3 regions of the Streptomyces sp. NPDC002701 genome follow, and region 2 is predicted to be linked to each of the others. Evidence: riboswitches for the same ligand, from Rfam matches in the RefSeq annotation. Region 2 holds a riboswitch; each other region holds the start of a gene.
What was found. A riboswitch is a leader RNA that binds a small molecule or an ion and turns the genes downstream of it on or off. The one in region 2 is predicted to bind cyclic di-AMP.
Positions count from the first base shown of each region.

Region 1 (9,527 bases), on a different contig from region 2:
CGGGAAGCTGATCTTCTCGCGCTGGGCGAGCGCGTCGATCATCGCCTCGGCGCGGTCACCGATACCGCGCTTGGGCACGTTCAGGATGCGGCGCAGCGGTACGGAGTCCTCGGGGTTCGCGAGCACCCGCAGGTACGCGAGGACGTCCCGGACCTCCTTGCGCTCGTAGAAGCGGACGCCGCCGACGACCTTGTAGGGCAGGCCGACCCGGATGAAGACCTCTTCGAAAACACGGGACTGGGCGTTCGTACGGTAGAAGACGGCGACGTCGCCGGCCTTCGCGTCGCCCGCGTCGGTGAGGCGGTCTATCTCGTCGGCGACGAACTGCGCCTCGTCGTGCTCGGTGTCGGCGACATAACCCGTGATGCGCGCGCCCGCGCCCGCGTTGGTCCACAGGTTCTTGGGGCGGCGGGACTCGTTGCGCTCGATGACCGCGTTGGCGGCGGTCAGGATCGTCTGCGTGGAGCGGTAGTTCTGCTCCAGCAGGATCGTCGTCGCGTTCGGGTAGTCCTCCTCGAACTGGAGGATGTTGCGGATCGTCGCGCCGCGGAAGGCGTAGATCGACTGGTCGGCGTCACCGACGACGCACAGCTCGGCGGACGGGAGGTCGCCCTCCGTCGGCGGGACGTCCTCGGGGTGCGCGACGGGGTCGGTGGCGGTGCCGACGAGTTCCCGGACGAGGGAGTACTGCGCGTGGTTCGTGTCCTGGTACTCGTCGACGAGGACGTGCCGGAAGCGGCGGCGGTAGTGCTCGGCGACGTCCGGGAAGGCGCGCAGGAGGTTGACCGTCGTCATGATCAGGTCGTCGAAGTCCAGCGCGTTCGCCTCGCGCAGCCGCGACTGGTACATCGCGTATGCCTGGGCGACGGTCTTCTCGAAGCCGTCGGCGGCCTGGGCCGCGAAGTCCTCCTCGTCGACCAGCTCGTTCTTCAGGTTCGAGATCTTGGCGCTGAAGGACTTCGGCGGGAAGCGCTTGGGGTCGAGGTCCAGGTCACGGCAGACCAGGGCCATCAGGCGCTTGCTGTCGGCGGCGTCGTAGATCGAGAAGGACGACGTGAAGCCGAGCTTCTTGCTCTCGCGGCGCAGGATCCGTACGCAGGCGCTGTGGAAGGTCATCACCCACATCGCGTTCGCCCGCGGGCCGACGAGCTGCTCGACGCGCTCCTTCATCTCGCCCGCGGCCTTGTTCGTGAAGGTGATCGCGAGGATCTGGCCGGGGTGCACCTTGCGCTCGCCCAGCAGGTGGGCGATGCGGTGGGTGAGCACCCGGGTCTTGCCGGAGCCGGCGCCTGCCACGATGAGCAGGGGTGAGCCGTGGTGGACGACCGCCGCGCGCTGGTTCTCGTTCAGCCCGTCCAGGAGCGCGGCCGGATCGACGAGCGGCCGTGGGGCGCCGTCGCGGTAGTGGCCGTCCCTGCTGGGGGGCACGTCGAACCGCCCGCCGAACAGGTCGTCCGGAACGGGGTCCGGCGCCTCGTCCTCGGGCGGCGGCGGGGACTCCGTCTCGTGGGCCTGCGAGGGTCCGAGGTCCGCCAGGAAGCTGTCATCAAAGAGGCTGCTCATCGCTCTACGAGTCTAGGCGTCCCCACTGACACCCCGCCGCCACCGCCGGAACCTCACCGAAAATCACGGCCCGTCGACGCCCCGTGGGAAGCCCGAGAACCGCGCGACCAGCACGCACGCACCCGCGGACCCACGGATTGCTCGCGGAAATCCCTTCCGCACGCCCCTCGCGCCACTTCGGGCACATCCACCCAGAACGCACCCAAATATCGACACCGAACGACGTTCACAGCTCAGGTCACGAAAATGTATCGGGCATATCGCACATCAAACTTCACAGGTGCCACACGAATTGGCTAACTTTCGCGTAGGTCGCTCGACCCGCACCGGCGAACAACGCCGGGCCGAGCGGCCTCCGCCGAATCCGGTACGCCCTCGTGGCCACCGGAACCGGGGACCCAACCGACATTGGGGTGAATCGGCCCGGCTCCCGCACGGGAATCAGGGCCGTAGGGCAAACCTTCCGAAGCATTCGCCCGAACCCGACAGCTAACTCGGTAGGCGGATGACGGAAGGAGACGCCCTCGTGGCGCCACACCGCAAGTCGCGGTCCGCCGGTTCCATGGGCATGCGGACGCCGGCTCTCGCCACCGCGGCCCTGACCTCGGTGGCCCTACTCTCCCAGACGGCGGACGCCGCGCCCGCCGCGGAGCCCAACCCGAGCATGGAGGAAGTCCGGAAGAAGGTCGACGACCTCTACCAGCAGGCGGGTACGGCCACCGAGAAGTACAACGCGGCCAAGGAGAGGACCACCAAGCAGCGCAAGCGCGTGGGCGGCCTCCTGGACGACGTGGCGAAGCGCACGGAGAAACTGAACAGCGCGCGCGAGGCGCTCGGGACCTTCGCCGCGGCTCAGTACCGCACGGGAGCCTCGGCCCCCGACACGGCTTCCCTCCTCCTCGCGGACGAGCCGCAGGACTACTTCGACCAGACCCAGCTGATGAACCGGCTGACCGCCCGGCAGAAGCAGGCCGTCGACGACTACGCGACGCAGCGGGCCGTCACGACGCAGAAGCGGCAGGAGGCGTCGGAGGGCCTGGAGACGCTGACCGCGACGCAGAGCACGCTGAAGACGTCCAAGGCGGACGTCCAGCGCAAGCTCGCCGAGGCGCGCGCACTCCTTTCCCGGCTGACCTCGCAGGACAGGGCCCGGCTCGCGGCGATCGAACGGGAGAGGCAGCAGGAGGCCCGCCGCAAGGCGGACGAGCTGGCGCGGCAGCAGGCGGCCGACGCGGAGCGCCGGCGCCAGGAGGCGGCGGCTCAGGCCCCGCGGGGCACGGGTGCCGCCACCGGCCCGGGCACCGGTACGGGGAGCGTCCCCGGCTCCGTCGCGACCGCCACCAAGGCGGCCAAGGCGCTCGCCTTCGCCCGCGCGCAGATCGGCAAGCCGTACGTCTGGGGCGCGAGCGGTCCCGGTTCGTACGACTGCTCCGGGCTCACCCAGGCCGCCTGGAAGGCCGCCGGTGTGACCCTGCCGCGCACGACGTGGGACCAGGTCGAGACCGGCACGACGGTCTCCGTGGAGAGCGCCCAGCCCGGTGACCTCGTCTTCTTCTACGACGACATCAGTCACGTCGGCATCTACGCCGGCGACGGCATGATGGTCCACGCCCCCAGGCCGGGCGCGTACGTCCGCGAGGAGTCGATCTTCTCCATGCCGGTCCACGGCGTGGAGCGGCCGGCGTAGCTCACCGGATTCCGGAGCTCATCGCCCTGCTCAGGTCCAGAGCAGGGCGATGAAGACGTTCACCGTGGTGAGGCCGCCCACGAGGGCGAACAGGCCCTTCTCGGCCCTCTCCTCGTCGCGCTTCACATAGACGAGGCCGAGGATCACGACCAGCAGGGCCAGCTTCACGCCGATCTTGACGTTGTCGACGCTCTGGTCGTCGGCCTGGTTGAGGCCGACGAGGACCACGCCGGTGACCAGCATGGTCAGCGCGCCGTGCAGCATGACGGGGGTGAAGCGGGCGGTGCCGTCCCCCATGGCCTTCAGCTGGGTGAGGAAACCGCCCAGCAGGGCGGCGATCCCGATGATGTGCAGGGCGACGAAGACATGAATCAGTACGTCCATGAGCCCGGACCCTAACCGGACCCCGGTACGCCGCCTCGCGCCGCCCCGGGCACGGGCACCCGCCACGGCCCACTCTCTCTCCGCGCCCTCCGCACCTCGTGCTCACGGAACCCGTAGCAGTACCCCGCCCGCCGCTCCCCCACAACGCGCGCATCGGTCACCGGACCACGCCAAGTCGGCGGAGCCGGGCCCGGATCACGGTCACACCCGGTCGCTCGGTGACCGAAAATCACCATCTCCATACATGCCGTTACCAGCCACGCGCATCCAGGTTTAGCGTCCTTCCCCAGGTGACCGGCTCCCCACCACAACCGCCCGGGTCAGGGGCGGCAGTCGGCACCACCGCCAGAAAGGTCCGGCGGCGACCCGCTCCCCCTGTGCGGGCCGTCGCCGGACGTGCACCCGGCCGTACGGAAGGAACGTGGAACGATACGTGGGAGCGCACCGCAGGCCCAGACAGCGTCCACTCGGCGGCGGTACGGTCCGCACCGCCCTCACCGTCGCCCTCGCGGGCGCGGCGGGCGCGACCGGCCTCAGCGGGACGGGGGTCGCGGCGCCCGAACTGACGCCGGCGCAGGTGAAGGCCAAGGTCGACAAGCTGTACCGGGAGGCGGAGGTCGCCACCGAGAAGTACAACGGGGCCAAGGAGGAGTCCACGAAGGCGGCGGGCCGGCTCGGCACCCTCCAGGACGAGGCCGCGCGCAGGACGGACCGGCTCACCTCCGAACGGGACGCGCTCGGTTCGCTGGCGACCGCCCAGTACCGGAGCGGAGGCATGGACCCCTCGCTCGGGCTGATGCTCTCCTCGGACCCCGACCAGTACCTGGACGGGGCCGCGTTCGCCGAGCGGGCCGGCAGCAGGCAGGCTTCGGCGGTGTCGCGCGTACGCGCCCAGCTCGGCGAGATCGAGCGGCTGCGCGGTGCCGCGCGCGTCGAACTCACCTCGCTCACGGCACGGCAGGCGGACCTGGAGCGGCACAGGAAGACGGTCACCGGCAAACTGGCCGAGGCGCGCCGCCTGCTGGCCCGGCTGTCGGACGAGGACCGGACCCGCATCGGCGCGGACGCCCCGGACACCGCACGCGCCTCGCGTTCCGGCCCGGCCCCGCGCGCACTCGGTGCGGGCCCCGCCGCGACCGTCCCCGACTCCCGTGCGGCGGCGGCGGTCTCGTACGCCTACGGGAAGATCGGCAGCCCGTACGTGTGGGGTGCCACCGGTCCCGACGCCTTCGACTGCTCGGGGCTGACGCAGGCCGCGTACCGCGCCGCGGGCATCACCCTGCCCCGGACGACGTACGCGCAGATCGCCGCGGGCCGGCGCGTCGCCCGCTCCGAACTACGCCCCGGTGACCTGGTGTTCTTCTACTCGGGCATCAGTCACGTGGGGCTGTACGTGGGCAACGGGCAGATGGTGCACGCGCCCAACCCCTCGGCGCCGGTGCGGGTGGCGCCGCTCGACGAGATGCCGTTCGCGGGGGCGACGCGGGTGGCGTGAGCGGGAGTGGCGTGAGCGGGGGTGTCCGTCCGGCGCCGTCACACCAGCCGTCGTGCCGTCGCCCAGCGGGTCAGCTCGTGGCGGTTCGACAGTTGCAGTTTGCGCAGGACCGCCGAGACGTGGGACTCGACCGTCTTGACGGAGATGAAGAGCTGCTTGGCGATCTCCTTGTACGCGTACCCGCGGGCGATGAGGCGCAGGACCTCGCGCTCGCGCTGGGTGAGGCGGTCCAGGTCCTCGTCGACCGGCGGGGCGTCCGTGGAGGCGAAGGCGTCGAGGACGAAGCCGGCCAGGCGGGGCGAGAAGACGGCGTCGCCGTCCTGGACGCGGAAGACGGAGTCGACGAGGTCCGCGCCGGTGATCGTCTTCGTCACGTAGCCGCGGGCTCCGCCCCGGATCACACCGATGACGTCCTCCGCGGCGTCCGACACGGAGAGCGCGAGGAACCGGACCGGCTGCTCGGCGTCGGCCATCAACGGCGCGCAGCGGCGCAGCACTTCGACCCCGCCGCCGCCCGGCAGGTGCACGTCCAGCAGGACGACTTCGGGGCGGGCCGCGGTGATGACCGTGACCGCCTGGTCGACGTCCGCGGCCTCGCCGACCACCTCGACGCCGGTCCGCTCGGTCTGCCCGATCTCCGCCTGGACTCCGGTACGGAACATGCGGTGGTCGTCGACGAGCACCACGCGCACCCGCCGCCCGGGCGCGGAACCCGCCGGGTCGCCGGCCGCGCCCGCTCCGGACGCCCCAGCCGCTGCCGCCGCTCCGGTCGGTTCGTTCGCGTCGCTCATGTCTCCGCCCTCTCCATCTCCAGCTCGACCTCCGTGCCGCCGTCCGGCACGGCGCGCAGCCGTGCCGTACCGCCGTTGCGCTCCATGCGGCCGATGATCGATTCTCTGACGCCCATGCGGTCGGCGGGTATCGAGTCCAGGTCGAATCCGGGACCGCGGTCCCGGACCGACACGAAGACGGTCCTTCCCTCGACCTCGGCGAAGACCTGCACCGCGCCGCCCTCGCCACCGTACTTGGCCGCGTTCACCATGGCTTCCCTCGCGGCCTGCATCTGGGCGCCGGTCCGGTCGTCGAGGGGGCAGTCGCCGACGACCACGACCTCGATGGGGACGCCGTGCTTGTCCTCCACCTCCGCCGCGCTGCGCCTGACGGCCTCGGCGAGGGTGTCGGGCTCCTCCGCCTCGTCCTTGCCGGTGCCCTCCGGTTTGTAGAGCCAGTTGCGCAGGTCGCGCTCCTGGGCGCGGGCCAGGCGTCGTACCTCGCTCGCGTTCTCCGCGTTGCGCTGTATCAGGGTCAGGGTGTGCAGCACCGAGTCGTGGACGTGCGCGGCGACCTCGGCCCGCTCCTGGGCGCGGATGCGCATGAGGCGCTCCTCGGAGAGGTCCTGGGTCATCCGCACGAGATACGGACCGGCCAGCAGCGCTATCCCGACGAGGACGGCGAGCGCGGCCTGCAGGACCGAGCCGAGGTGGGCGGCCGAGCCCTGCAGCACGAATATCCCGGAGACGCCGGCGGCGACGAGCAGGACGCCGGCCGCGGAGCGGAGCAGGGTGATCGTGCGCTTGCGGCGGCCGACCTCCATCCAGCGGGCCCGGCGCGCGTTGTCCGCCTGGCGCCAGACCAGGGCCACGCCCGCGCCGACGAGGACGGTGGGCCACAGGTATGCCTTGGCGCCACCGCTCAGGTCGACGTTCCCCACGAAGACCAGGGCCACGACGACCATCGCGAGCAGGGCGACGATCTGCCCCTTGTCGGGCTTGCGGGCCACCAGTCTGCGGCGGCCGTCGGGGGCGGTCTCGGTCGCGAGGGCGGGGGGCCGCCCGGCGTCCACGCCGCCGACGCCGAGAGGGACGAAGAACCAGAACGACGCGTACAGCAGCGCCCCGAGGCCGTCCGCCATGAACAGGCCCACGAAGACGAGCCGCACCCAGGTCACGGGCAGGCCGAGGTGCCCTGCGAGCCCTCGCGCCACGCCCCCGAGCCAGCGTCCGTCGCTGCTGCGGTAGAGCTTGCGCGGGGGCCGCGGGTCCTCGACGGTCAGGGGTGCGGCGTCCGGCATGCCATCGATGTTCACATGCCGGGCGGCACCGGGCATCAGGGTCGACCCCCGAGACTCCCCTGATCTTCACATCCGTGCGGGGCACGGTGGAGGGGGCCGCGGGCGGGGCCGTGTCCAGCCGGCGCAGGGCGGGCCGTCCCCGGCCGGTGCCGCCTGGCGTAGGGGTCGTCCCCGGGGTCGAATTCAGGGTTCGGCCAGGGTCGTACCGACTCCCGCCGGGCCGTCGTGGCCGTCACCATGGACGTATGAGCGATCAGCAGCACGCGGCGGCGGGTCCGGCGCCCGGACCGGGCGCCGGACCGCAGGACTCCGTGCCCGCGGCGGACGCCCCGGCGTCGGCGGGCGAGCAGCCGCGCGCGCCGGGGGCGAGAGGGGGGCCCGAGGACCCGGCGGTGCCCGAGATCCCGCGCAGGTTCCGGCGCGACCGGCGGCACAAGATGCTGAGCGGGGTGTGCGCGGGGCTCGGACGGCAGTGCGACATGGACCCGGTGATCTTCCGGATCGTGCTCGCGGTGCTCTCGGCGACCGGCGGCCTCGGCCTCATCTTCTACGGCTTCGCCTGGCTCTTCGTCCCGTACGACGACGACGAGGAGAACGAGGTGCGCAAGCTCCTCACCGGCCGTGTCGACGGCCAGGCCCTCACGGGTGTGCTGTTCGCCCTGGTCGGCTGCGGTGTGTTCCTCTCCATGCTGAACAACGGAGGGGTGCTGACCTTCGCGGCGACGCTGGCGCTGCTCCTCGCGGGCGCCGGCTACTGGTCGCGGCAGCGCGGCGCCGAGGACCCCGAGCCCTTCCCCAGTTCCCGGCCGCGGGCGGGCAGGGCGGGTCCGATCGCCGCGCAGGCCGTCGCCGACGCGCCGCCGGAGGCCCAGGCGCCGCCCGTGCCCTCGTCCTTCCCCTCCTGGTGGCGCGAGCCGATCGTCAAGGACGGGACGTACGTGGGCGGCACTGGCTATCTGTGGGGTCCCGGGAGCACACGGGACCGTGACATCGCGGCGGCGATCACCATCGCGCACGGCGGCGCCGGCCGGGGCATACGGCCGCGGGACGTCAGGCCGCGCGGTCCTCGCGGAATCGGCGGCCGGGTGTTCGTGCTCGCCGTCGTCGCGGGCGTGCTCGGGACGAGCCTGACGTGGGAGGACCAGACCCTCGGCACCAGTCTCCAGACCGGTCTGGCCTGTGCGCTGGTCGTGCTGGGCCTGGGCATCGCGGTCAGTGCGTTCATCGGGCGCACGGGAGCGGGGACGGTCTTCCTCGGGGTCCTGACGGCGGGGCTGCTGGCGGCCTCGGCGGCACTGCCGAAGGACATCACGACCCACTGGGAGCGTACGGAGTGGACGCCCGCCACGGCCGCCGCCGTACGGGAGCAGTACGACCTCGGCTCGGGCGTCGGCACGCTCGATCTCCGCCGGGTCGACGTCGGCAGGGGCCGGACCGTCGCGACGAACGCAGAGGTGGGGATGGGACAGCTCAAGGTCCTCATACCGAAGGACGCGACGGTGAAGCTGCTGGTGGAAGTGGGCGTCGGTGACATCCAGTTGCCGGGTGACGACGAACAGGACGTGGACGTGGCGCCCGGCAAGCACAAGGAAGTGACGCTCGCGCCCGCGGTCGGCGGCAAGGGCGGCGGCACACTCGACCTCACGCTCGAAGTCGGCCTCGGACAGGTGGAGGTCACCCGTGCTGCGTCATGAGTTCAAGCCCGGCCGACTCGTCGCGGGCCTCTTCCTGGCCCTCGCGGGTCTCGTCTACGCGGGCGACGCGGGCGGCCTCTGGGAGACCCCGTGGTTCGCGGTGATCCCGCTCGTCACCGTCGGGCTCTGCCTGGCTGCCGTGACGGGGAGTCTCGCCCACGGGATACGCCGCCACCGCCGCCGCGAACGGCCCGCCGGGGCCGGGGCCGGGGCCGGCACGCGGGCCCGGGTCTGACCGGCGCCCCGCCCGGCCGACGCCGCGGTCTGACCCGCGTTCCGCCCGGCCGACGCCCCGGACCGACCCGGGCCCCGACCGGCCGACGCCCCAGACCGACGCGCCCGCCCCGGACCGACGCGCCCCGGGCTGATCCCGGCCCCGGACGCCCGGAGCGGGCAGGCGCGTTCGGCCCGGTCTGCGTCCGGCTCGGTCCGCTGGCTCGGTCCGCGTCCGGCTCGGTCGCCGATCGGGCTCGATCACCGGTCGGGGCGGAGGCGAGTCGGACGAAGGCCCCGGTTGCCGTCCGGCTCAATCGCCGGTCGGGACGGAGGCCGGTCGGCACGAAGCCCCGATTGCCATCCGGCTCAGCCGCCGATCGCGGCTAAGGCAGATCGGGACGAAGGTCCCGGTCGCCG
Region 1 covers NZ_JBIAQL010000003.1:597,843-607,369, forward strand. Annotated here, with positions in the region: gene pcrA (DNA helicase PcrA) at 1-1,563, opposite strand, end outside; cyclic di-AMP (ydaO/yuaA leader) riboswitch at 1,910-2,083, shown strand; gene ACFYXC_RS11105 (NlpC/P60 family protein) at 2,090-3,250, shown strand; gene ACFYXC_RS11110 (hypothetical protein) at 3,281-3,634, opposite strand; gene ACFYXC_RS11115 (NlpC/P60 family protein) at 4,068-5,129, shown strand; gene ACFYXC_RS11120 (LuxR C-terminal-related transcriptional regulator) at 5,168-5,920, opposite strand; gene ACFYXC_RS11125 (PspC domain-containing protein) at 5,917-7,200, opposite strand; gene ACFYXC_RS11130 (PspC domain-containing protein) at 7,446-8,894, shown strand; gene ACFYXC_RS11135 (hypothetical protein) at 8,881-9,129, shown strand.
Region 1: it holds a riboswitch for cyclic di-AMP, as region 2 does, so the genes downstream of both, ACFYXC_RS11105 (NlpC/P60 family protein) here and ACFYXC_RS28700 (M23 family metallopeptidase) in region 2, are expected to answer to the same signal.

Region 2 (9,527 bases):
TGGTCGGCCGTGACGTAGAGGGCCGCGCGCGGCGGCAGCTGCTCGGCGAGGCGCTGGACCAGCCGGTCCACGTACATGAGCTGGCCGCGCCAGGCGTCGGAGTCGATACCGGAGCCATGGCCCTTGCCGTCCACCTCGGCGTAGTACGTGTAGACCAGGGAGCGGTCCCCTGCGGCCAGTTGCTCGGCCGCCATGTCCATACGGTCCTCGCCGGTCAGCCGGCCGTGGAACGTCCCGCCGCTGAGCGCGACCTTGGTCAGCGGGGTGTTCTGGAAGTGCGGCGACGACACCTGGGCCGTGTGCACGCCCGCCGCGTCGGCCAGCTGGAACACCGTGGGGTACGGCTGCCACGCGCCCGGCTTGGTCCACGGGATCCAGCGGAGCTGGTTCATCAGCTCGCCGGTCGCCGGGTCGCGCACGGTGTAGCCGGGCAGTCCATGGGCTCCCGGGGGCAGTCCGGTGCCGACCGAGGCCAGCGACGTGGCGGTGGTCGCGGGATAGCCCGCCGTGATCGGCCGGCCGGTGCCACCGCGCGAGCTGCCCAGCAGGGAGGTCATGAACGGGGCCTCGTCCGGGTGCGCCCTGAGCTGCTCCCAGCCGAGGCCGTCGATCAGGAAGACGCAGTTCCGGTCGGCCGGGTCCAGTTCCGCCAGCGAGGCGGTCATGTCCGGTACGTCCATGCCCGCGGCCAGCGTGGGCAGCAGGTCGGCGAGCGAACCGGATCCGTACTCGGGCACGGGCGCGGAGTCGACGGTGAGTGGTTCCGGGTGGTCCCAGACGTGCTGGGACATCAGCGGGTGACGTCCGCGGTCGCCTCGGAGAGCGACTGCGCGAAGACGAGCGTCTGGCGCACGGCGTCCGGGCCGTCGCCGGCCTCGCTGACGCGCAGGCTGAGGTCGTCCGCCGTGGAGCTGCCGGTGTAGCCGTGGTCCGCCTCGCAGTTGGCGTCGCCGCAGGCCGCCGGCTCCAGGTCGATGCGGGCGACCGCGCCCCAGCCGATGGTCAGGACGACCTCGCGCGGCAGCGTCCCCACGACGTACTTCTCGGGGTTCGCCACGACCCGGCTGAGCACGACCGACGAGATCCGGCCGAGCTTCACGGACTCGGTGGAGGTGGTCGCGTACGGCGTCGGCGACGTGGTGTCCGCCGCCTGCTCGTCCGTGTGGCTCACGATGAAGCGGTTGCCCGTGAGGACGAGCACCGTCACGTGCCGGCGCACCTCGTTGGCGTCGAACGTCGTCTCCTGGTGCACCAGATACGACCGGATGGGCTCGCCGCCCACGGCGGCCTCCACCGCCTCGGCCACGAGGGCCGGGTAGTAGCCGCTGCGCTCGATCGCCGCTCGCAGCCCCTGGGTCGTCGTACTGGTCTTGGCCATGATGTCCATCCTACGGGGGCGCACTGACTGCGAGGCACCGGTCAGTACACAGGAAGCGTGCGTGGACCGAGGTCGTCGCGGGCGGGCGGCGGCGCGAGGCGCACGGAGGCGCCGAGCACGCTCAGCCCCCGCGGGGCCACGACGACGGGCTCCAGTGACACGGAAACGACCTCCGGGTGGTCGTCGACAAGGCGGGACAGGCGCAACATCAGCTCCTCCAGCGCCGCCACGTCTGCCGGGGCCGAGCCGCGCCAGCCGAAGAGGAGCGGCGCGGTCCGGATGGACCGGACCAGGGAGGCCGCGTCGCGGTCGGTGACCGGAATCAGCCGGTGCGCGGTGTCCCCGAGCAGCTCGGACGGCGCCCCCGCGAGCCCGAAGGAGAGCACCGCTCCGGCCGCCGGGTCGATGACCGCCCGGACGACCGTGTCGACACCGCGAGGCGCCATCGCCTGGACCACCGGGCGCAGTTCCTCCGGTTCGCCGAAGAGGCTGGTCAGTTCGGCGTACGCCCGCCGCAGTTGCTCCTCGTCCGCCAGGTCCAGCCGGACGCCGCCGAGGTCGGCGCGGTGCCGCAGGTGCGGGGCGGTGGTCTTCAGGGCCACGGGATGGCCGAGGCGCCTCGCCGCCGCCACGGCCTCGTCGGGTGTGGGGGCGGGCAGCGCGCGACGGACGTCGATGCCGTACCGGCCGAGCAGGGCGCAGGTGTCGTCGGGGCCGAGCGTGCGTCCGCCGTCCCCGTCCGCGAGAAGGTCGCCGATCTGTTCGGCCGCGCCCTTCTCGTCGATGTCCTCGTACTCGGGCACCCTTCCCGGATCGGCGTCCTCGCGGCGCCACTGGCCGTAGCGCACGGCTTCGGCGAGCGCGCGGACGGCCCGCTCGGCGGCGGGGTAGGCGGGGATGAGCCGGGAATGCGCACCGGGGTCCGCCGCCGCCGTCTCCGGGGCTTCCGCCCCGGCCGCCGTCCGGGGGCCGCTCACTTCGGTGACGTCCCTCGCGCTGTCGGTCTCGGTGCTGGCGGTCCCGAAGCCGTCCGTCCGGGTGCTGCCCGCCCTCGTGCTGTCCGCCGCGGTGTTCTGCGCCGCGGTGTTCTGCGCCACGGTGTTCTGCGCCGCGGTGTTCTGCGCCGCAGTGGGTCGGCCGGCGGCGGGGTGGGCCGGGTTGTCGGCGTCCGCGCCCGCCGGGAGGACGGGAGCGGCCTGCGGTGCCGTGCCGGCGGCCGCGGACAGGGCCTCCGCGAGCCCGCCCAGCTCCACGTGGACCACGAGAACCGGCTTGGCGGGAGCCGCCGCGGAGGCCGACCGCAGGGCCTCCGCCAGAGCGGCGTCCGCCGCGGACCGCTCGCTGACCGCCGGGATCGCGGTGACCACGACGGCGTCACAGGCGTCGTCGGCCAGTGCCCGTGTCAGCGCGGCGCGGAAGTCCTCGGCTCTGGCGTCCGTCGTCAGGTCGTGGGGCGGCAGCGGCCGCAGCCCCTGGGCGAGACACGCGTCGTACGTCAGCAGGCCGAGCGATTCGGAGTTGCCGAGAATGGCGACCCGCGGGCCGGCGGGCAGGGGCTGGCGCGCCAGCAGCAGCCCCGCGTCGACCAGTTCCGTGATCGTGTCCACCCGGATGACCCCGGCCTGCCGCAGCAGGGCGGACACCGTGGCGTGGGGCAGCCGCGTGGCCCGTACGGCGTGCCCCTGGGGCGCCGCTCCGCCGTGCCGGGCGCCCTGGACGACGACCAGTGGTTTGGCCGCGGCCGTGCGCCGCGCGAGGCGGGTGAACTTCCGCGGGTTGCCGATGGATTCGAGGTACATGAGCGCGACGTCGGTGTCCGGGTCGTCGTACCAGTACTGCAGGACGTCGTTGCCGGACACGTCCGCGCGGTTGCCCGAGGAGACGAAGGTCGACACGCCCGTCACCCCCGTGACCCCGCCGCCGCGGCGGTGCAGCCGGGACAGCAGCGCGATCCCGATGGCCCCGGACTGCGCGAACAGGCCGATGCGCCCGGTGCGCGGCATCTCGGGCGCCAGGGAGGCGTTGAGCCGCGTCCGCGGTGAGGTGTTGATGACTCCGAAGGCGTTCGGCCCGATGATGCGCATTCCGTACGTACGCGCCTGGCGCACGAGTTGGCGCTGGCGCTCCCGGCCCTCGGGGCCGCTCTCGGCGTATCCCGCGGCGACCACGACGAGCCCCTGCACCCCGTGCTCACCGCACTCCGCGACCGCTTCGGGGATCCGTTCGGCCGGGACGGCGAGCACGGCGAGGTCGACGGGCTCGGCGATGTCCCGCACGGAGCGGTGGGCCGGGACGCCGGCGATCTCCTTCTCCTGGACTGCTCCGTTCACCGCGTACAGGCGTCCGGTGAACCCCGCGTCGCGAAGGTTCTCCAGTATGCCGCGCCCCACTCCCCCGGGGGTGCGGCCCGCTCCGACGACCGCGACGCTGCCGGGCGCCAGGAGCCGGGCCACCGAGCGCGCCTCCGCCCGCTGCTCCCGCGCGCGCTGCACGGCGAGCGAGCGGTCGGTGGGCTCCAGGTCGAACTCCAGGCGGACGACGCCGTCCTCGAAGCTGCGCTTCTGCTGGTACCCGGCGTCCGTGAACACCTTGATCATCTTGTTGTTGGCGGGCAGCACCTCGGCGGCGAAGCGGCGGATGCCGCGCTCACGCGCGACGGCCGCGATGTGCTCGAGCAGCGCGGACGCCACCCCACGGCCCTGGTGGGCGTCCTGGACGAGGAAGGCGACCTCCGCCTCGTCCGCGGGTCCGGAGGCGGGCAGACCGTCCGCGTCGATGCGGTCGTAGCGGACGGTCGCGATGAACTCGCCGCCGACGGTGGCCGCGAGGCCCACCCGGTCCACGTAGTCGTGGTGGGTGAAGCGGTGGACGTCCTTGGCGGACAGACGGGGGTAGGGCGCGAAGAAGCGGTAGTACTTCGACTCGTCCGACACCTGCTCGTAGAAGCTGACGAGGCGGTCGGCGTCGTCGGCCGCGATGGGCCGGACGCGCGCGGTGCCGCCGTCGCGCAGGACGACGTCGGCCTCCCAGTGAGCGGGGTACTCGTGCCGGTCCGTCGGGGTCTGCATGGGGCCCAGAGTACGACTCGCCTCCGACAACGACGGGGGCTCCGCCCGGCACGGCAGGGGCACGGCCGGCGGGGTGCCGGCGGCGGCGGGTTCGCGTGCGGCCGGGGCGCGGGGCAGTCTTGGGGTCCGCGCCCGCTCGGGGCGCCGCACGTATGGAACACTGGTCTAGACAACCTTGAGACACCTGAAGGGCAGCATCACATGGCTGAGCGCCGCGTCAACGTCGGCTGGACCGAGGGCCTTCACGCCCGCCCCGCCTCCATCTTCGTCCGGGCGGCCACGGCCTCCGGCGTCCCCGTGACGATCGCCAAGGCCGACGGCAACCCCGTCAACGCCGCTTCCATGCTCGCGGTCCTCGGCCTGGGCGCCCAGGGCGGCGAGGAGATCGTCCTGGCCTCCGACGCCGAGGGCGCGGACGCCGCGCTCGACCGTCTGGCCAAGCTGGTCGCCGAAGGTCTCGACGAACTCCCCGAGACGGTCTGACCGCGCGATCACGTACGGCGGAGCCGCGTCACCCACACCCCGGGGCGACGCGGTTCCGCCGTTTTTTCTTTACGCGCCGGAGCGGGTCGGCTATTTCCGCGCTTACGGACAATGCGCGCTCCGCAATTACCGGCACGGTCGGCACGCGGCACACGAAAAAATGGCAGCGCACATAGTCGCCCGCCGAATACCTTCTTTGTATACGGTGTTCCTGTTAATACCGCGGGCCCGCCGTGTTTACGGGATGTTGCGAAGTCCTCACACGCTCGGCGCGGTGCCCGCCGGGAAAGCGCAGCCGGTGCGCGGTCGTCGCCCGCTCGGCGTGCAGCGCCGTGACCGACCGGGCCCGGTCGCTGTCGCCGCGGGCGACGGCGTCCACGATGGCCCCGTGCTCGGTCCACGACTCGGCGGGGTGCGCGGGCGCCTCGACCGAGTACATCCAGGCGATCTTGTGCCGCAGCTGGTTGAGCGTCGAGGTCAGCGCCGGGCTGCCGGATGCCTGCGCGAGCGTCTCGTGGAACCAGCCGCCGAGCGAGCGCAGATCCTCGCTGTTGCCCCGCCTGGCCCGCTCCTGCCCCAGCCTGACCAGGCCGCGCAGCACCTTGAGATGGGCCTCGGTGCGGCGCTGGGCGGCGCGGGCGGCGCCCAGCGGCTCCAGCAGCACGCGCATCTCCAGAAGGTCGGCGGCCTCCTGGTCCGTGGGCTCCGCGACGCACGCGCCCGCGTGCCGGCGGGTCACCACGAAGCCCTCCGCCTCCAGGGTGCGCAGCGCCTCGCGCACGGGGACCCGCGAGACGCCGTAACGGCGTGCGAGCAGTTCTTCGGTCAGCCGGCTGCCGCGCTCGTAGACACCCGCGACGATGTCGTCCCGGATCGCCGTGCATACCGAGCGCGCGGGAATACGCATGACCGGACCTCCGCCTTAATCCCCGCGAAACGCGGTCGATCGACGCCTGTTCAGCGACTCTATTGCAGAGAACGGGAAATTCCGAAGGCGGTTCGGAATCCATGGCTATTTTTTGGACACACGCCACTTCACCCCGCATCGAGGGGCATCGACCGGCGGAAGGCCCCGGCTCGGTGAGCCGGGGCCTTCCGCCGAGAGCCGTGGGTCAGACGTTCACTCCGTGCGAGCGGAGGTACGCGATCGGGTCCAGGTCGGATCCGTACTCCGCGGTCGCGCGCGCCTCGAAGTGCAGATGCGCCCCCGTGACGTTGCCGGTCGCCCCGGAGAGGGCTATCTGCTGCCCCGCAGTGACCGTCTGGCCCACCGAGACACCGATGGACGAGAGGTGCCCGTACTGGGTGTACGTGCCGTCGGCCATCCTGAGGACGACCTGGTTGCCGTAGGAGCCGCCCCAGCCGGCCTCCACGACGGTGCCGGAGCCCACCGCGAGCACCGCGGTGCCACTGGCGGCGTGGAAGTCGATGCCGGTGTGGCTGCCGGAGGACCAGACGGCGCCGCCGGCCTTGTAGGAGGTGGAGACGTACGAACCGGCGATCGGCGCGGTGTACGCGTTGAGGCGCTTGCGCTCGGCCGCACGGGCGGCGCGGGCCTCCGCCGCGCGCTCCTTCTCGGCCCTGGCCTCGGCCTTCGCCGCGGCCTCCTCGGCGCGCTTCTTCGCGGCGGCCTCGGCCTTCTCGCGGGCGGCGTCCTGCTCGGCGGCCTGCCGCTGGGCGGTGGCCTGTGCGTCTATCTCCTGGGCGACCGAGTCGCCGAGGGTGACGGCCTGGGTGAGGCCGGTGTGCCCGGTCTGCGCGACCGAGCTCTCCCCCGCGAACGCCGGGGCGGCGAGGGTGCCCACGACGCCGGTGGTGGCGAGGGCGGCGACGCCGACGGTCCTACGGGTCGTACGTGTCATGCGGCTGGGAAGACGGTGCTTCCCCGTGGCGCGGGTGAACGCCATGAAGTGGCTGGTCCTTTCCTTCCTTCTCGCCTACCGGGTTAGCTGACGGGTTCGGAGCAGGAAGGTCTCCTACGGACCCCCTTCGGGAAGGGCGTCCGATTCACCCCAGGGACGGTGGGTCCCCGGCTCCCCTGGCTCGCGCCGTACGGGGACTCGGCGATGACTGTCCGGTGCCGCGGGCGCGGCGCACTGCCTGACGAACAGCCGGACCGACGCTAAGCGGCGCCTCTTTCAAACGACAAACGGATCACCACTTTTGTAGCGCATGCCACAGAGCAGACAGGCAACCTCCCTACCAATACGGATAGATCAGGCAACCATGGACGAAGGCGGACAACGGCAGGCCCGGGCACCTCGTCGGTCGCCCGGGCCCACCCGCTGTCGGTCACCGGCCAGTCGCTACTCGGCCGTCACGACGCTGACTTCACCGATGCCGAGGGCCCTGACCGGCTCCTCGATCTGCGCGGCGTCACCGACGAGCACGGTCACCAGGCGGTCCACCGGGAAGGCGTTCACGGCTGCCGCGGTGGCCTCCACGGTGCCGGTCGCGGCGAGCTGCTGGTACAGCGTGGCCTGGAAGTCGTCCGGCAGGTGCTGCTCGACCTGGTCCGCGAGCGTGCCCGCGACGGCGGCCGCGGTCTCGTACTTCAGGGGCGCCACACCCACCAGATTCTGCACGGCGATGTCGCGCTCCGCGTCCGTCAGGCCCTCGGCGGCGAGCGTGCGCAGCACCTTCCACAGGTCGTCGAGCGCCGGGCCGGTGTTCGGGGTGTCCACGGAGCCGCTGATGGCGAGCATGGAGATGCCCGTCCCGTCCGGAGCGGAGCGCAGCACCTGCCCGAACGCCCGTACTCCGTAGGTGTATCCCTTCTCCTCGCGCAGGACGCGGTCCAGCCGGGAGGTGAGGGTGCCGCCGAGGCAGTACGTGCCGAGCACCTGGGCGGGCCACACGCGGTCGTGCCGGTCCGCGCCGACGCGGCCGATGAGCAACTGCGTCTGGACGGCTCCGGGACGGTCGACGATGATCACGCGGCCGGTGTCGTCGGCGGTCACCGACGGCACGGGACGCGCCTCGGCCTGCGATCCGGTCCACGCGCCGAGGGTGTCCGCGAGCAGGGCGTCGAGGTCGACGCCGGTGAGGTCGCCGACGATGACCGCGGTGGCCGTGGCGGGGCGTACATGCCTCTCGTAGAAGGCGCGTACGGCCGCGGAGTCGATCGCGGTGACCGTCTCCTCGGTGCCCTGGCGCGGGCGCGACATGCGCGAGTCCGCCGGGAAGAGCTGCCGGGACAGCTCCTTGGCGGCCCGGCGGGCCGGGTTGGCGGTCTCGTGGGGGATCTCGTCGAGCCGGTTGCGCACCAGCCGCTCGATCTCGCCGTCCTCGAACGCGGGCGCCCTGAGGGCGTCGGCGAGCAGGCCGAGCGCCTTGGGCAGCCGGGAGACGGGGACTTCGAGGCTGAGGCGTACGCCGGGGTGGTCGGCGTGGGCGTCGAGGGTGGCGCCGCAGCGCTCCAGCTCGGCGGCGAACTCCTCGGCGGAGTGCTTGTCGGTGCCCTCGGAGAAGGCCCTCGCCATGATCGTGGCGATGCCGTCCAGGCCCTTCGGCTCGGCCTCCAGGGGCGCGTCCAGGAGTACCTCCACGGCGACGACCTGCTGGCCGGGGCGGTGGCAGCGCAGCAGCGTCAGGCCGTTGTCGAGCGCGCCGCGCTCGGGCGCCGGGAAGGCCCAGGGCCGGGCCTCGCCGGCCTGGGGCTGCGGGTGGAACTCCATCGTGGCGAGCTCGGTCACTTGGCCGCCTCCTCGTCGGTGTCGTCGGTGGTGGCGGTGGCGTCGGCGTCCTCGGGGGCGACCGGTTCGTAGACCAGCACCGCGCGGTTGTCGGGGCGCAGGCGGGCCTTGGCGACCTCCTGGACCTCCTCCGCGGTGATGTCGAGGACGCGCTGCACGGCGGTCAGGGCGAGCTGGGGGTCGCCGAACAGGACGGCGTACCGGCACAGTTCGTCGGCGCGGCCGGCGACCGTACCGAGCCGGTCCAGCCACTCGCGCTCCAACTGGGCCTGCGCGCGCTCCATCTCCTCGGCGGTGGGGCCCTCCTCGGCGAACCGGGCGAGCTCCTCGTCGACGGCGGCCTCGATCACCGGGACCTCGACGTCACCGGACGTCTTCACGTCGAGCCACCCCAGGGAGGGCGCCCCGGCGAGGCGCAGCAGGCCGAACCCGGCCGCCACGGCGGTGCGGTCACGGCGCACGAGCCGGTTGTAGAGCCGGGACGACTCGCCGCCGCCGAGAACCGTGAGGGCCAGGTCGGCCGCGTCGGCCGCGCGCGTGCCGTCCTCCGGGAGGCGGTAGGCGGCCATCAGCGCGCGGGCCGGGACCTCCTCCTCGACGACCTCGCGCAGCTGCTCACCGATGGTCTCCGGGAGCGAGCCGTCGCGCGGGGCGGGCTTGCCGTCGTGGCTCGCGATGGAGCCGAAGTACTTCTCGACCCAGGCGAGCGTCTGCTCCGGGTCGATGTCGCCGACGATCGACAGCACCGCGTTGTTGGGCGCGTAGTAGGTGCGGAAGAAGGCGCGGGCGTCCTCGAGGGTGGCCGCGTCCAGATCGGCCATCGACCCGATCGGGGTGTGGTGGTAGGGGTGGCCCTCCGGGTAGGCGAGAGCGGTCAGCTTCTCGAACGCGGTGCCGTAGGGG
Region 2 covers NZ_JBIAQL010000013.1:113,926-123,452, reverse strand. Annotated here, with positions in the region: gene ACFYXC_RS28725 (alkaline phosphatase family protein) at 1-791, opposite strand, end outside; gene ACFYXC_RS28720 (DUF5998 family protein) at 791-1,378, opposite strand; gene ACFYXC_RS28715 (GNAT family N-acetyltransferase) at 1,420-4,446, opposite strand; gene ACFYXC_RS28710 (HPr family phosphocarrier protein) at 4,648-4,929, shown strand; gene ACFYXC_RS28705 (GntR family transcriptional regulator) at 5,144-5,836, opposite strand; gene ACFYXC_RS28700 (M23 family metallopeptidase) at 6,042-6,836, opposite strand; cyclic di-AMP (ydaO/yuaA leader) riboswitch at 6,849-7,005, opposite strand; gene ACFYXC_RS28695 (M16 family metallopeptidase) at 7,236-8,624, opposite strand; gene ACFYXC_RS28690 (M16 family metallopeptidase) at 8,621-9,527, opposite strand, start outside.

Region 3 (9,527 bases), on a different contig from region 2:
AGCTGCTGTTCGGCGGTGCCCTGCGCCGGCTGCGCAAGCGGGCGGAGGCCCGGGACCGGCTGTGCAGCGCGCTGGAGGCGTTCGAGCACTTCGGGGCGCCGCACTGCGCGGCCGAGGCCCGGGCGGAGCTGCGGGCGCTGGGGGAGCCGGGGAGGCTGCCGGCCGGGGCGCGCGGTACGGCCGGCCTGCTCACCTCCCAGCAACTGGCCGTGGCCCGGATGGCCGCCGAGGGCGCCACCAACCGGGAGATCGCGTCACGGCTGCTGCTCAGCCCACGCACCATCGACCACCACCTACGCGGCGTCTTCAGCCGCCTCGGCATCCGCTCCCGAATAGAACTGGTCAAACTCCTGACACCAGAGGACTAGCCCCCACAAGGGGCGCGGGCAACGGCGCAGCTCTTGAGGGGCGCGGGGAACGGCGCAGGCTGTCGAGGGGCGCGGGGAACGGCGCCATCCTTCAGGGGGCCGCAGGGAACGGCGCAGCTTTTAGGGGCGCGGGGAACTGCGCGATCTTTTAAGGGGCGCGGGGAACGGCGCGACCAGCCACGCACAACCCGCACCTCACCACCCGGCCGACCGAACTTCAGCGCAGGGCAAACGCTCGCGCATCCCAGCTCCCCCCCAACCGCGGCGCAAGCCATCCGGCCGCAGAGGCCCGGAAGTCAGCGGCAGAAAGACCACCCGCCCCCTCGGGCAACGAGCCGAGCAGCGGCGCCTCCGCCACCACCGGAAGATCCACGACGTTGCAGCGCGACGCCAGGTCGGGCTCGCCCGGCCAGCTGCCGATGACGACCCCGAGCAACTCCAGCCGCCGCGACCGCAGTTCGCGGGCGGTCAGTTCCGTCGTGTTGAGGGTGCCGAGCCCGGCCGAGGCCACCACCAGCACCGGAGCGTCCAGCAGCCGCGCCGCGTCCGCGAGGGTGCCGCCCTCGTCGGCGAACCGTACGAGCAGCCCGCCCGCGCCCTCCACCAGCACGAGGTCGTGTTCGGCGGCCAACTTGCCCGCCGCGTCCGCCACCTCCTCGGGCCGCACCGGTGCGAGACCGGCCCGTCGCGCCGCCGTGGCCGGAGCCAACGGCTCGGGATAGCGGGCGAGTTCGACGGCCGTGACCGCGCCCGCGAGCCGTGCCACCTCGTCGGCGTCCCCGCGCTCGCCCGGCAGCAGACCCGTCTGTGCGGGCTTCAGCACGGCCACCGACCGCCCGGCCCCGACGGCCGCCGCGGCCACGGCGGCCGTCGTGACGGTCTTGCCGACCTCCGTGCCCGTCCCCGTGATCACCAGTACCGTCATGTCAGCCCTCCCGTGCCGCCGCGCACACGGCCGCCGTGATCCGCGCCAGGTCGTCGTCCCCGGTGATGTACGGCGGCATCGTGTACACGAGGTCCCGGAAGGGGCGCAGCCACACGCCCTCGCGCACCGCCGCCCGGGTCGCCGCCGCCATGTCGATCCCGTGGTCCAGCTGCACCACCCCGATGGCCCCGAGCACGCGTACGTCCCGGACGCCCGGCAGTTCCGCGGCCGGCGCCAGCCCGCCCCGCAGCCTCGTCCCGATGCGCTTGACCTCGGTCTGCCAGTCCTGGCCGAGCAGGAGGTCGATGGAGGCACAGGCCACGGCGGCGGCGAGGGGGTTGCCCATGAACGTCGGGCCGTGGGCGAGGACCGGTACCTCACCGCGCGAGATGCCCTCCGCGACCCGCGCGGTGCACAGCGTCGCCGCCATCGTCAGATAGCCGCCGGTGAGGGCCTTGCCCACGCACATCACGTCCGGCGTCACCCCCGCGTGACCGGCCGCGAACAGCGAACCCGTCCGTCCGAAGCCCGTCGCGATCTCGTCGAACACGAGCAGCACGTCATGCGCGTCGCACGCCTCGCGCAGCACCCGCAGGTACGCGGGGGAGTGGAACCGCATGCCGCCCGCCCCCTGGACCACCGGCTCCACGATCACCGCGGCCAGTTCGCCGGCGTGCCGCTCGATCAGTGACCGCAGATGGTCGGCGTACGCCTCCTCGTACGCGACCGGGGGCGCGTCGGCGAAGACCTGGCGCTGCAGCACGCCCTGCCACAACTCGTGCATCCCGCCCTCGGGATCGCACACCGACATCGGCTGCCAGGTGTCGCCGTGATAGCCACCGCGCCAGGTCAGCAGACGCTGCTTGCCGGGGCGGCCGAGCGAGCGCCAGTGCTGGAGGCACATCTTGACCGCGACCTCGACGGACACCGAACCGGAGTCGGCCAGGAAGACATGCTCGAGACCCTCCGGCGACATGTCGACAAGGCGCTTCGCCAGGCGTACGGCCGGCTCGTGGGTGAGCCCGCCGAACATCACATGGCTCATCCGCCCGAGCTGCTCGCGGGCCGCCTCGTTCAGCACCGGATGGTTGTAACCGTGGATCGCCGACCACCAGGACGACATGCCGTCGATCAGCTCGCCGTCCCCTCCCGCCAGCCGCAGCCGCACCCCGTCGGCCGACTCCACGACGAGCGGTTCCTGCCGGCCCGGCATCGGCCCGTACGGATGCCAGACGTGCCGCCGGTCGAGATCGAGCAGCTCACGTACGGCAGGGCCGGGGGAGGCGGGCGCGGCGGGCGGGCCGGCCGGACCGGACAGATCAGGCATTGGGCGCGAGGTCCGTTCCGGCGCCCCGGCGGCGTACCGCGACCAGGTCCGTACGCGCCTCGGAGACCCGCGCGGCCTGCTGGACCGGCTCGCCGGTGGACCCCTCCTCGGCGGCCGGGCCGCTGGGCCCGCAGCCCCCGCCCTCGTGCGAGCCGCAGCCCTCGTGCGCGGGGACCCGGTGCTCCGGGAGCGTGACCTCGCCCGTGCCCTCCACCTCGAACCCGGCGTCCGCGATCATGTCCAGGTCCGCCCGGCCCGCCTGTCCCTCGCTGGTGAGGTAGTCGCCGAGGAAGATCGAGTTGGCCAGATGCAGGGCGAGGGGCTGCATCGTACGGAGATGGACCTCGCGGCCGCCCGCGATCCGCACCTCGACGTCCGGGCAGACGAACCGGACCATCGCGAGGATCCGCAGACAGCGCTGCGGGGTGAGGTTCCACTCCTTGGCGAGCGGGGTGCCCTCGAACGGGATCAGGAAGTTGACCGGGACCGAGTCCGGGTCGAGCGCCCGCAGCGCGTACACGACGTCGACGAGGTCCCCGTCGCTCTCACCCATGCCGGCGATCAGACCCGAGCAGGCGGACAGCCCCGCGGCATGGGCCTTCTGGACCGTGTCCACCCGGTCGGCGTAGGTGTGGGTGGTGGTGATCCCCCCGTACGTCTCCTCGGACGTGTTGAGGTTGTGGTTGTAGGCGTCCGCCCCCGCCTCGCGCAGCCGCTCGGCCTGGCCGTCCGAGAGCAGCCCGAGACAGGCGCACACCTCGACGTCCTCGTGCCGGTCCTTGATCGCCTTGATGGTGTCGGAGACCCGGTCGACATCGCGGTCCGTGGGGCCGCGTCCGCTCGCCACCAGACAGACCCGCTTCGCGCCGCCCGCGAGCCCGGCGGCCGCGGCCTCGGACGCCTGGTCGGGCTTCAGCCACGTGTACTTGAGGATCTCGGCCTTGGAGCCGAGCCGCTGCGAGCAGTAGGAGCAGTCCTCGGGACACAGGCCCGACTTCAGATTCACGAGGTAGTTGAGCTTCACCCGGCGGCCGAACCATTGCCGCCGTACCTTGCCGGCCGCGGCCACCACATCGAGGAGTTCGTCGTCGGAGGTGGCCAGCACGGCCAGCGCCTCGTCACGGGTCGGCAGCTCGCGCCGAAGCCCCTTGTCCACCAGCGTGTTCAGCAGGTCCATGAGGCCCGATCCTGACGTATCCGACCGCGCCGGGCCAAGGAGGGACCGGACAACAGAGACGGTTCGACGTGTGGGTATTGCCACATCATGGGCGGCTGGTGGTGCGGCTAGGGTCTGTGCGTTGCCTACAAAGGGCAGCGGGGGCGGCCGGGCGAGAAGCCGTGTGTCGGGGCCCCATGGGACACCCGCACATCATGGCCGGAGGACACATGGCCCGATCGCCCTTCGAGTGGATCGACGAGCAGGCGCGGGCGCGCCGCCGGGCCGGACTCGTCCGCACCCTGCGCCCCCGCCCGGCGGACTCCGCACTCCTCGACCTCGCCGGGAACGACTACCTCGGTCTCGCCCGGCACCCCGAGGTCACCGAGGCCGCCGCGCGGGCCGCGCGCGCGTGGGGCGGCGGCGCCACCGGCTCCCGGCTCGTCAGCGGCTCCACGGAGCTGCACACGGAACTCGAGCGCGAGCTGGCCGCGTTCTGCGGCTTCGAGTCCGCCCTCGTCTTCTCGTCGGGCTACGCGGCCAACCTCGCCGCCGTCACCGCGCTCGCGCCGCACGGCTCCCTCGTCGTCTCCGACGCGGGCAACCACGCCTCCCTCATCGACGGCTGCCGTCTGGCGCGGGGCGTCACCCAGGTCGTCGCCCACGCCGACCCCGAGGCCGTCCGCAAGGCGCTGGAGACACGCGCGCAGGACACACGCGCGCAGGACTCGCGCACCGGACCCGCGATCGTCGTCTCCGACACGGTCTTCTCGGTGGACGGCGACGCGGCCCCGCTCGCGGAACTGGCCGCCGTGTGCCGGGAGTCCGGCGCCGCCCTCGTCCTGGACGACGCGCACGGTCTGGGCGTCCTCGGCGACGGCGGACGGGGCGCCGCGTGGGCGGCGGGGCTCGCGGGCGCGCCCGACGTCGTCACCACCGTCACCCTGTCGAAATCGCTCGGCAGCCAGGGCGGCGCCGTCCTCGGACCGGCCCACGTCATCGACCACCTCGTCAACGCGGCCCGCACCTTCATCTTCGACACCGGTCTGGCCCCCGCGGCGGCGGGCGCGGCCCTCGCGGCCCTGCGTCTGCTGCGGCGGGAACCGGAACGGGCCGCACGCGCGCGTGCGGTGGCGACGGCTCTGCACGAGCGGCTGACGGCCGCAGGGCTCGAAGCCGTACGGCCGGACGCCGCGGTCGTCTCCGTACGCGCCCCCTCCCCGGAGCGGGCGCTGCGCTGGGCCGCCGACTGCCGTACGGCGGGTCTGGCCGTCGGCTGTTTCCGTCCCCCCTCGGTGCCGGACGGCGTCTCACGGCTGCGGCTCACCGCCCGCGCGGATCTCACCGACGGGCAGGTCGAGCGGGCCGTGGCCGTGATCATCGCAGCGCGTCGATGAACCCCTCCCAGGCCGCTGGGGCGAACAGCAGGGCGGGCCCCGACGTGTTCTTGGAGTCGCGTACCGCGAGCAGGCCGGCCCAGGGGCCGGAGACCGGCCTGGCCGTCTCCACGCAGTTGTTCATTCCCGTGCTGCGGCTGCTGCGCTGCCACCGCACACCGTGCAGACGCGTGCTGGAAGGTACGTACCGAGGCATGGCGGGCATGGTGCCTCCTTATGCGCCGTCCGTCAGACCGGCGATGAAATCCAACGTGTCCTTGGGCGAAAGGGCGTGGACCTGAAGGGAGTCGAAAGCCTCGCTGTAGGCGTGGAGGTCTTCTTTCCGTTCGAGATAGAGGCTACTCGTCAAGTGGTCGAGAACAACCACATCCAGATCAGATCTGTTCGTAAACGAAAAAATTACAAAGGGCCCGGTGACTCCGACGTGCGCCCCCACTCCGAACGGCAGCACCTGAATCCGCACGTGAGGGAGGTGCGCGGCCTCCTTCAGCCGCTCCAACTGCCGTGCCATGACGTCCGGTCCGCCCACTGTCCGTCGTAGCACCGCCTCATCCAGGACGACACTCAGTCGTAGCGGGGTGTTCGAACGCAGCACGTCCTGCCGGGCGAGCCGCACCTTCACCAGGACGTCCACCAAGGCGTCGTCGCCGCCGGGCGCCCGGCCCACGGCGGCCCGCGTCACCTCGCGCGCGTACTCCGGCGTCTGCAGGAGGCCCGGCACCACGGAGTTCTCCAGCGTGCGCATGACGTCGGCCTGCGACTCCAGACTGATGAAATCGCTGTACGTCGACGGCAGAAGCCCACGGTAGGCGTGCCACCAGTGCTGCCGGCCGTCCTCGTCGGAGCCCGCCAGCATGACGAGCAACTCGTGCAGTTCCGGGTCCCGGACGTCGTACGCGTCCAGCAGCAGCCGTACGTCCGCGGGCTTGACCCCGCTGCGGCCGGTCTCGATCCGGCTCACCTTCGACTGGTGCCAGCCGACGAGGCGGGCCGCCTGACCGCTCGTGAGGCCCGCGCGGGCGCGCAGGGCTCGCAGTTCGGCGCCGAGCTTCCGCCGGCGCACCGCGGGGCCGTACTGCATGGCCGTCTCCTTCCGACCGTCGCGCCGACGCTGTGGCGCCCGGCGTCACGCCGACCGTAGAGGACAAACAGGCCGCTGACGCAAATAGGGCCGAGCGTCGCAGAGTTCACCGCTTCGAGCGACAGATATATGCATATCTCGGTGGATCGGCACCGTGAACCCCGAGGTAGTGGCACGCTGGCGCATGCACCAGTCCGGGACCGTACCCGAAGTCATGCACTCCGGTCGGCCTCCGGTCCCGTGGGAAAGGACGACGTCGCATGGCAGACCACCAGGAAGCCTCCGTCACCCTGCCGAGCGATCCCGCCTCGGTCTCCGCCGCCCGTACGTACGTCACCGACGTCCTGGCCGAATGGGGACTTCCCGCCGACTCGGAGGCCGCCGACACGGTCCGTCTCATGGTCTCCGAACTCGCCACGAACGCCGTACAGCACACCTTCGGGCTCTCGCCGACCTTCACGGTGGACATGGAACTCGACCGTGACGAACACCTGCGCATCGGGGTGACCGACAGCCACCCCCGGTTCCCGAAACGGCTGCCCGCGGCCGTCCAGCAGGACAACGGCCGTGGCATGGTGATCATCCGCTGGCTGACCGCGGAGTGGGGCGGCAAGCTCACCGTGCGGCCCACCCGGGAGGGCGGGAAGACCGTGTCGATCATGCTGCCGTGGACGGCGCCGGTGGAGCCGGTCAGGGCCGACTGAGATCACCCGCCGTGGGGGTCGTCCTTGCCGGAATCGTCCTTCGGGCTCTTGTCGGCCGCTCGTTTCAGCAGGTAGGGCATGACCTCCCACAGGGCCGTGCACACGACCAGGGTGGTCGCCCCGGCCACGATCCCCTCGGTCCGGTCCACCGCGACGTCCACGACGAGCAGCATGGACCCGGACAGGGCGAGCGCCAGCACGGCCAGACCGGCCTGTGCGAGCCGGGACGAGGCATTCACCACCTGGGGCTTGGCGCCCTGCTGGAAGAGCCGTCGGTGCAGCGCCGCGGGCGCCGTGAAGAGCGCGGCCGCCAGGACCGAGAGCAGCAGTGTGACCACGTACGTGGTGCGCTGGAACGTGTCGAGGGACGGGAACCGGGGGGTGAAGGCGAGGGTCAGCAGGAAGGCGAAGAGGATCTGGACGCCTGTCTGGGTGACCCGCAGCTCCTGGAGGAGCTCGTTGAAGTTCCGGTCGGCGCGCTCGAGGCGGGTCTCGTTGCGCTCCTCGTGGTGGTGCCGTTCGGCCATGGGTGAACGAGTAACCAGTCCGCCGCCGACGACACGCCGACAACATGCCCGGGCACCTCACGAGGCGGCCCACGGGAATCCCGATGGGCCGCCTCGTGGGCGGATCACCTGACCCGGCCGTACCAGACGCTCTTCGTCCAGATCTTCTGGAGCTTCACCACGTCCCCGGACTTCGGGGAGTGCCAGATCCGTCCCTTCCCGGCGTAGATGCCGACGTGGTAGACGTTCCGGCCCGAGTGGAAGAAGACCAGGTCCCCCTGCCTGCGCTTGGAAGCGGAGATGTGGTTCGTCTTGTTGTACTGGGCCGCGGCCGTACGGGGCAGGCTCTTGCCCGCCTTCTTGAACGAGTACAGCGTGAGGCCGGAGCAGTCGAAGCGCTTGGGCCCCGCGGCGCCGTACTTGTACGGGGAGCCCTTCTTGGAGGCCGCCACCTTGAGAGCCTTCGTCGCGTGCGTGGCCGCTTCCGCGTCGGACGCGAAGCCCGGGGCCACTATGCCGCCGCCGACGGCGGCGATCGTGAGAGCCGATGCGGTACCGGCCCTGCTGAACAGCGACGGGACACGATTGAGCGCAGTCATGCGCAACCCTTCGTCAGCCGCCTGTGAAGGATGACCTGTCGGATTCGGGCTGGCGAAGTTGCCCGGCCGCTGTTGCGGCTTCACCCCAAGGACCACTCGGATCTCTCCGGCGGCCCGTCGTGCCTGGGTCCTCCACTCCTGCCGATCCACTTCTGTCGACCGGTCATCCGGGCAGCGGCAGGACTCGGCGTCCGCCCGGACCGCCCCGCCGCTTGTGGCGGGGGCTTGTCGTCGGAAGGGATCTTGACGCACTGATGTCCCAAAAGCCGAGCGGAATCGGCGATTTGTGGGCTTACTCACCACTCACCCGTTCGGGTGGACAGCCCTTTCTACGGGTGGGTGTCGAGGACTTGGAGGACCCCCGCACCAGCATCGGAATGTCCGATTCCGCCCCAGGAGTAGGCACGTTGCGCAACTCCCGGGGGCCGGAAAAGGCAGCCGCGGCTACGCCGTCCGGGGGTACGCCGTCTGGTTCGTTTGAGATCCGGCCCGGACACCTCGTCACCCGCCCGCGTGACGCCGGGCCGAGGGGGAGGCGTCAGGTGTCGGAGCCGGGCGGCAGGGCGACCCGGCCCGCCCGGCGCTCACCGTCCAGGACGCGCAGCGCCCGGGCCAGGGTCGGCGCGTGCACCTCGTGTTCACCCCTCTGGTGCATCAGGGTCAGCGCGTCGCGCAGAGCGGTGGCGCTGGCCACCAGCGCCTGGGCCGCACGCAGCCCGCGGTAGGTGTCGCCCGAGTGTGCCGGGTTGATCCGGCCGAGCAGGTCGACCACCTCCAGATAGCGGTCGATCAGCTCGGCCTCGGCCCGCGTCAGTGCCGGCAGCGGGGGCAACTCGGGTGGCAGCATCGGCGGTTCACCTCGCGCCGTGGGCGCCGTGGATCGCCCTGCGGCTCGGGACGATCCGGTCGATGAGCCCGTGCTCCAGTGCCTGTCCGGCGTCCAGGATCCTGTCCCGCTCGATGTCCGCCGCGATCCGCTCCCGGCTCCGCCCCGTGTGCCGGGCGAGCATCTCCTCCATCCGTGCACGGGTACGGGTCAGTTCGTCGGCCTGGATCGCCAGGTCGGACGTCTGTCCCTGGACGGGTCCGGAGAACGCCGGCTGACGGATCAGCACGCGCGCGCCCGGCAGCGCGTACCGCTTGCCCGGCGTGCCGGCCGCCAGCAGGACGGCCGCGGCCGAGGCCGCCTGCCCCAGGCAGACGGTCTCCACCTCGCAGCTGACGAACCGCATCGTGTCGTAGACGGCCGCCATCGCGCTGAAGGAGCCGCCGGGGGAGTTGATGTAGAGCGAGATGTCCCGGTCGGGCGCCTGGTACTCGAGGTGCATGAACTGAGCCATCACGTCGTTCGCCGAGACGTCGTCGATCGGCGTCCCGAGAAACACGATCCGCTCTTCGAGGAGCTTCGAGTACGGGTCCGTGGTCCGCGCTCCCGAACTGGTGCGTTCGGTGAACTCGGGCAGG
Region 3 covers NZ_JBIAQL010000010.1:152,630-162,156, reverse strand. Annotated here, with positions in the region: gene ACFYXC_RS25485 (LuxR C-terminal-related transcriptional regulator) at 1-368, shown strand, start outside; gene bioD (dethiobiotin synthase) at 586-1,293, opposite strand; gene ACFYXC_RS25475 (adenosylmethionine--8-amino-7-oxononanoate transaminase) at 1,295-2,620, opposite strand; gene bioB (biotin synthase BioB) at 2,613-3,797, opposite strand; gene ACFYXC_RS25465 (8-amino-7-oxononanoate synthase) at 4,007-5,173, shown strand; gene ACFYXC_RS25460 (DUF397 domain-containing protein) at 5,154-5,378, opposite strand; gene ACFYXC_RS25455 (helix-turn-helix domain-containing protein) at 5,388-6,254, opposite strand; gene ACFYXC_RS25450 (ATP-binding protein) at 6,515-6,958, shown strand; gene ACFYXC_RS25445 (DUF6328 family protein) at 6,961-7,485, opposite strand; gene ACFYXC_RS25440 (C40 family peptidase) at 7,590-8,063, opposite strand; cyclic di-AMP (ydaO/yuaA leader) riboswitch at 8,067-8,263, opposite strand; gene ACFYXC_RS25435 (hypothetical protein) at 8,602-8,910, opposite strand; gene ACFYXC_RS25430 (ATP-dependent Clp protease proteolytic subunit) at 8,918-9,527, opposite strand, start outside.
Region 3: it holds a riboswitch for cyclic di-AMP, as region 2 does, so the genes downstream of both, ACFYXC_RS25440 (C40 family peptidase) here and ACFYXC_RS28700 (M23 family metallopeptidase) in region 2, are expected to answer to the same signal.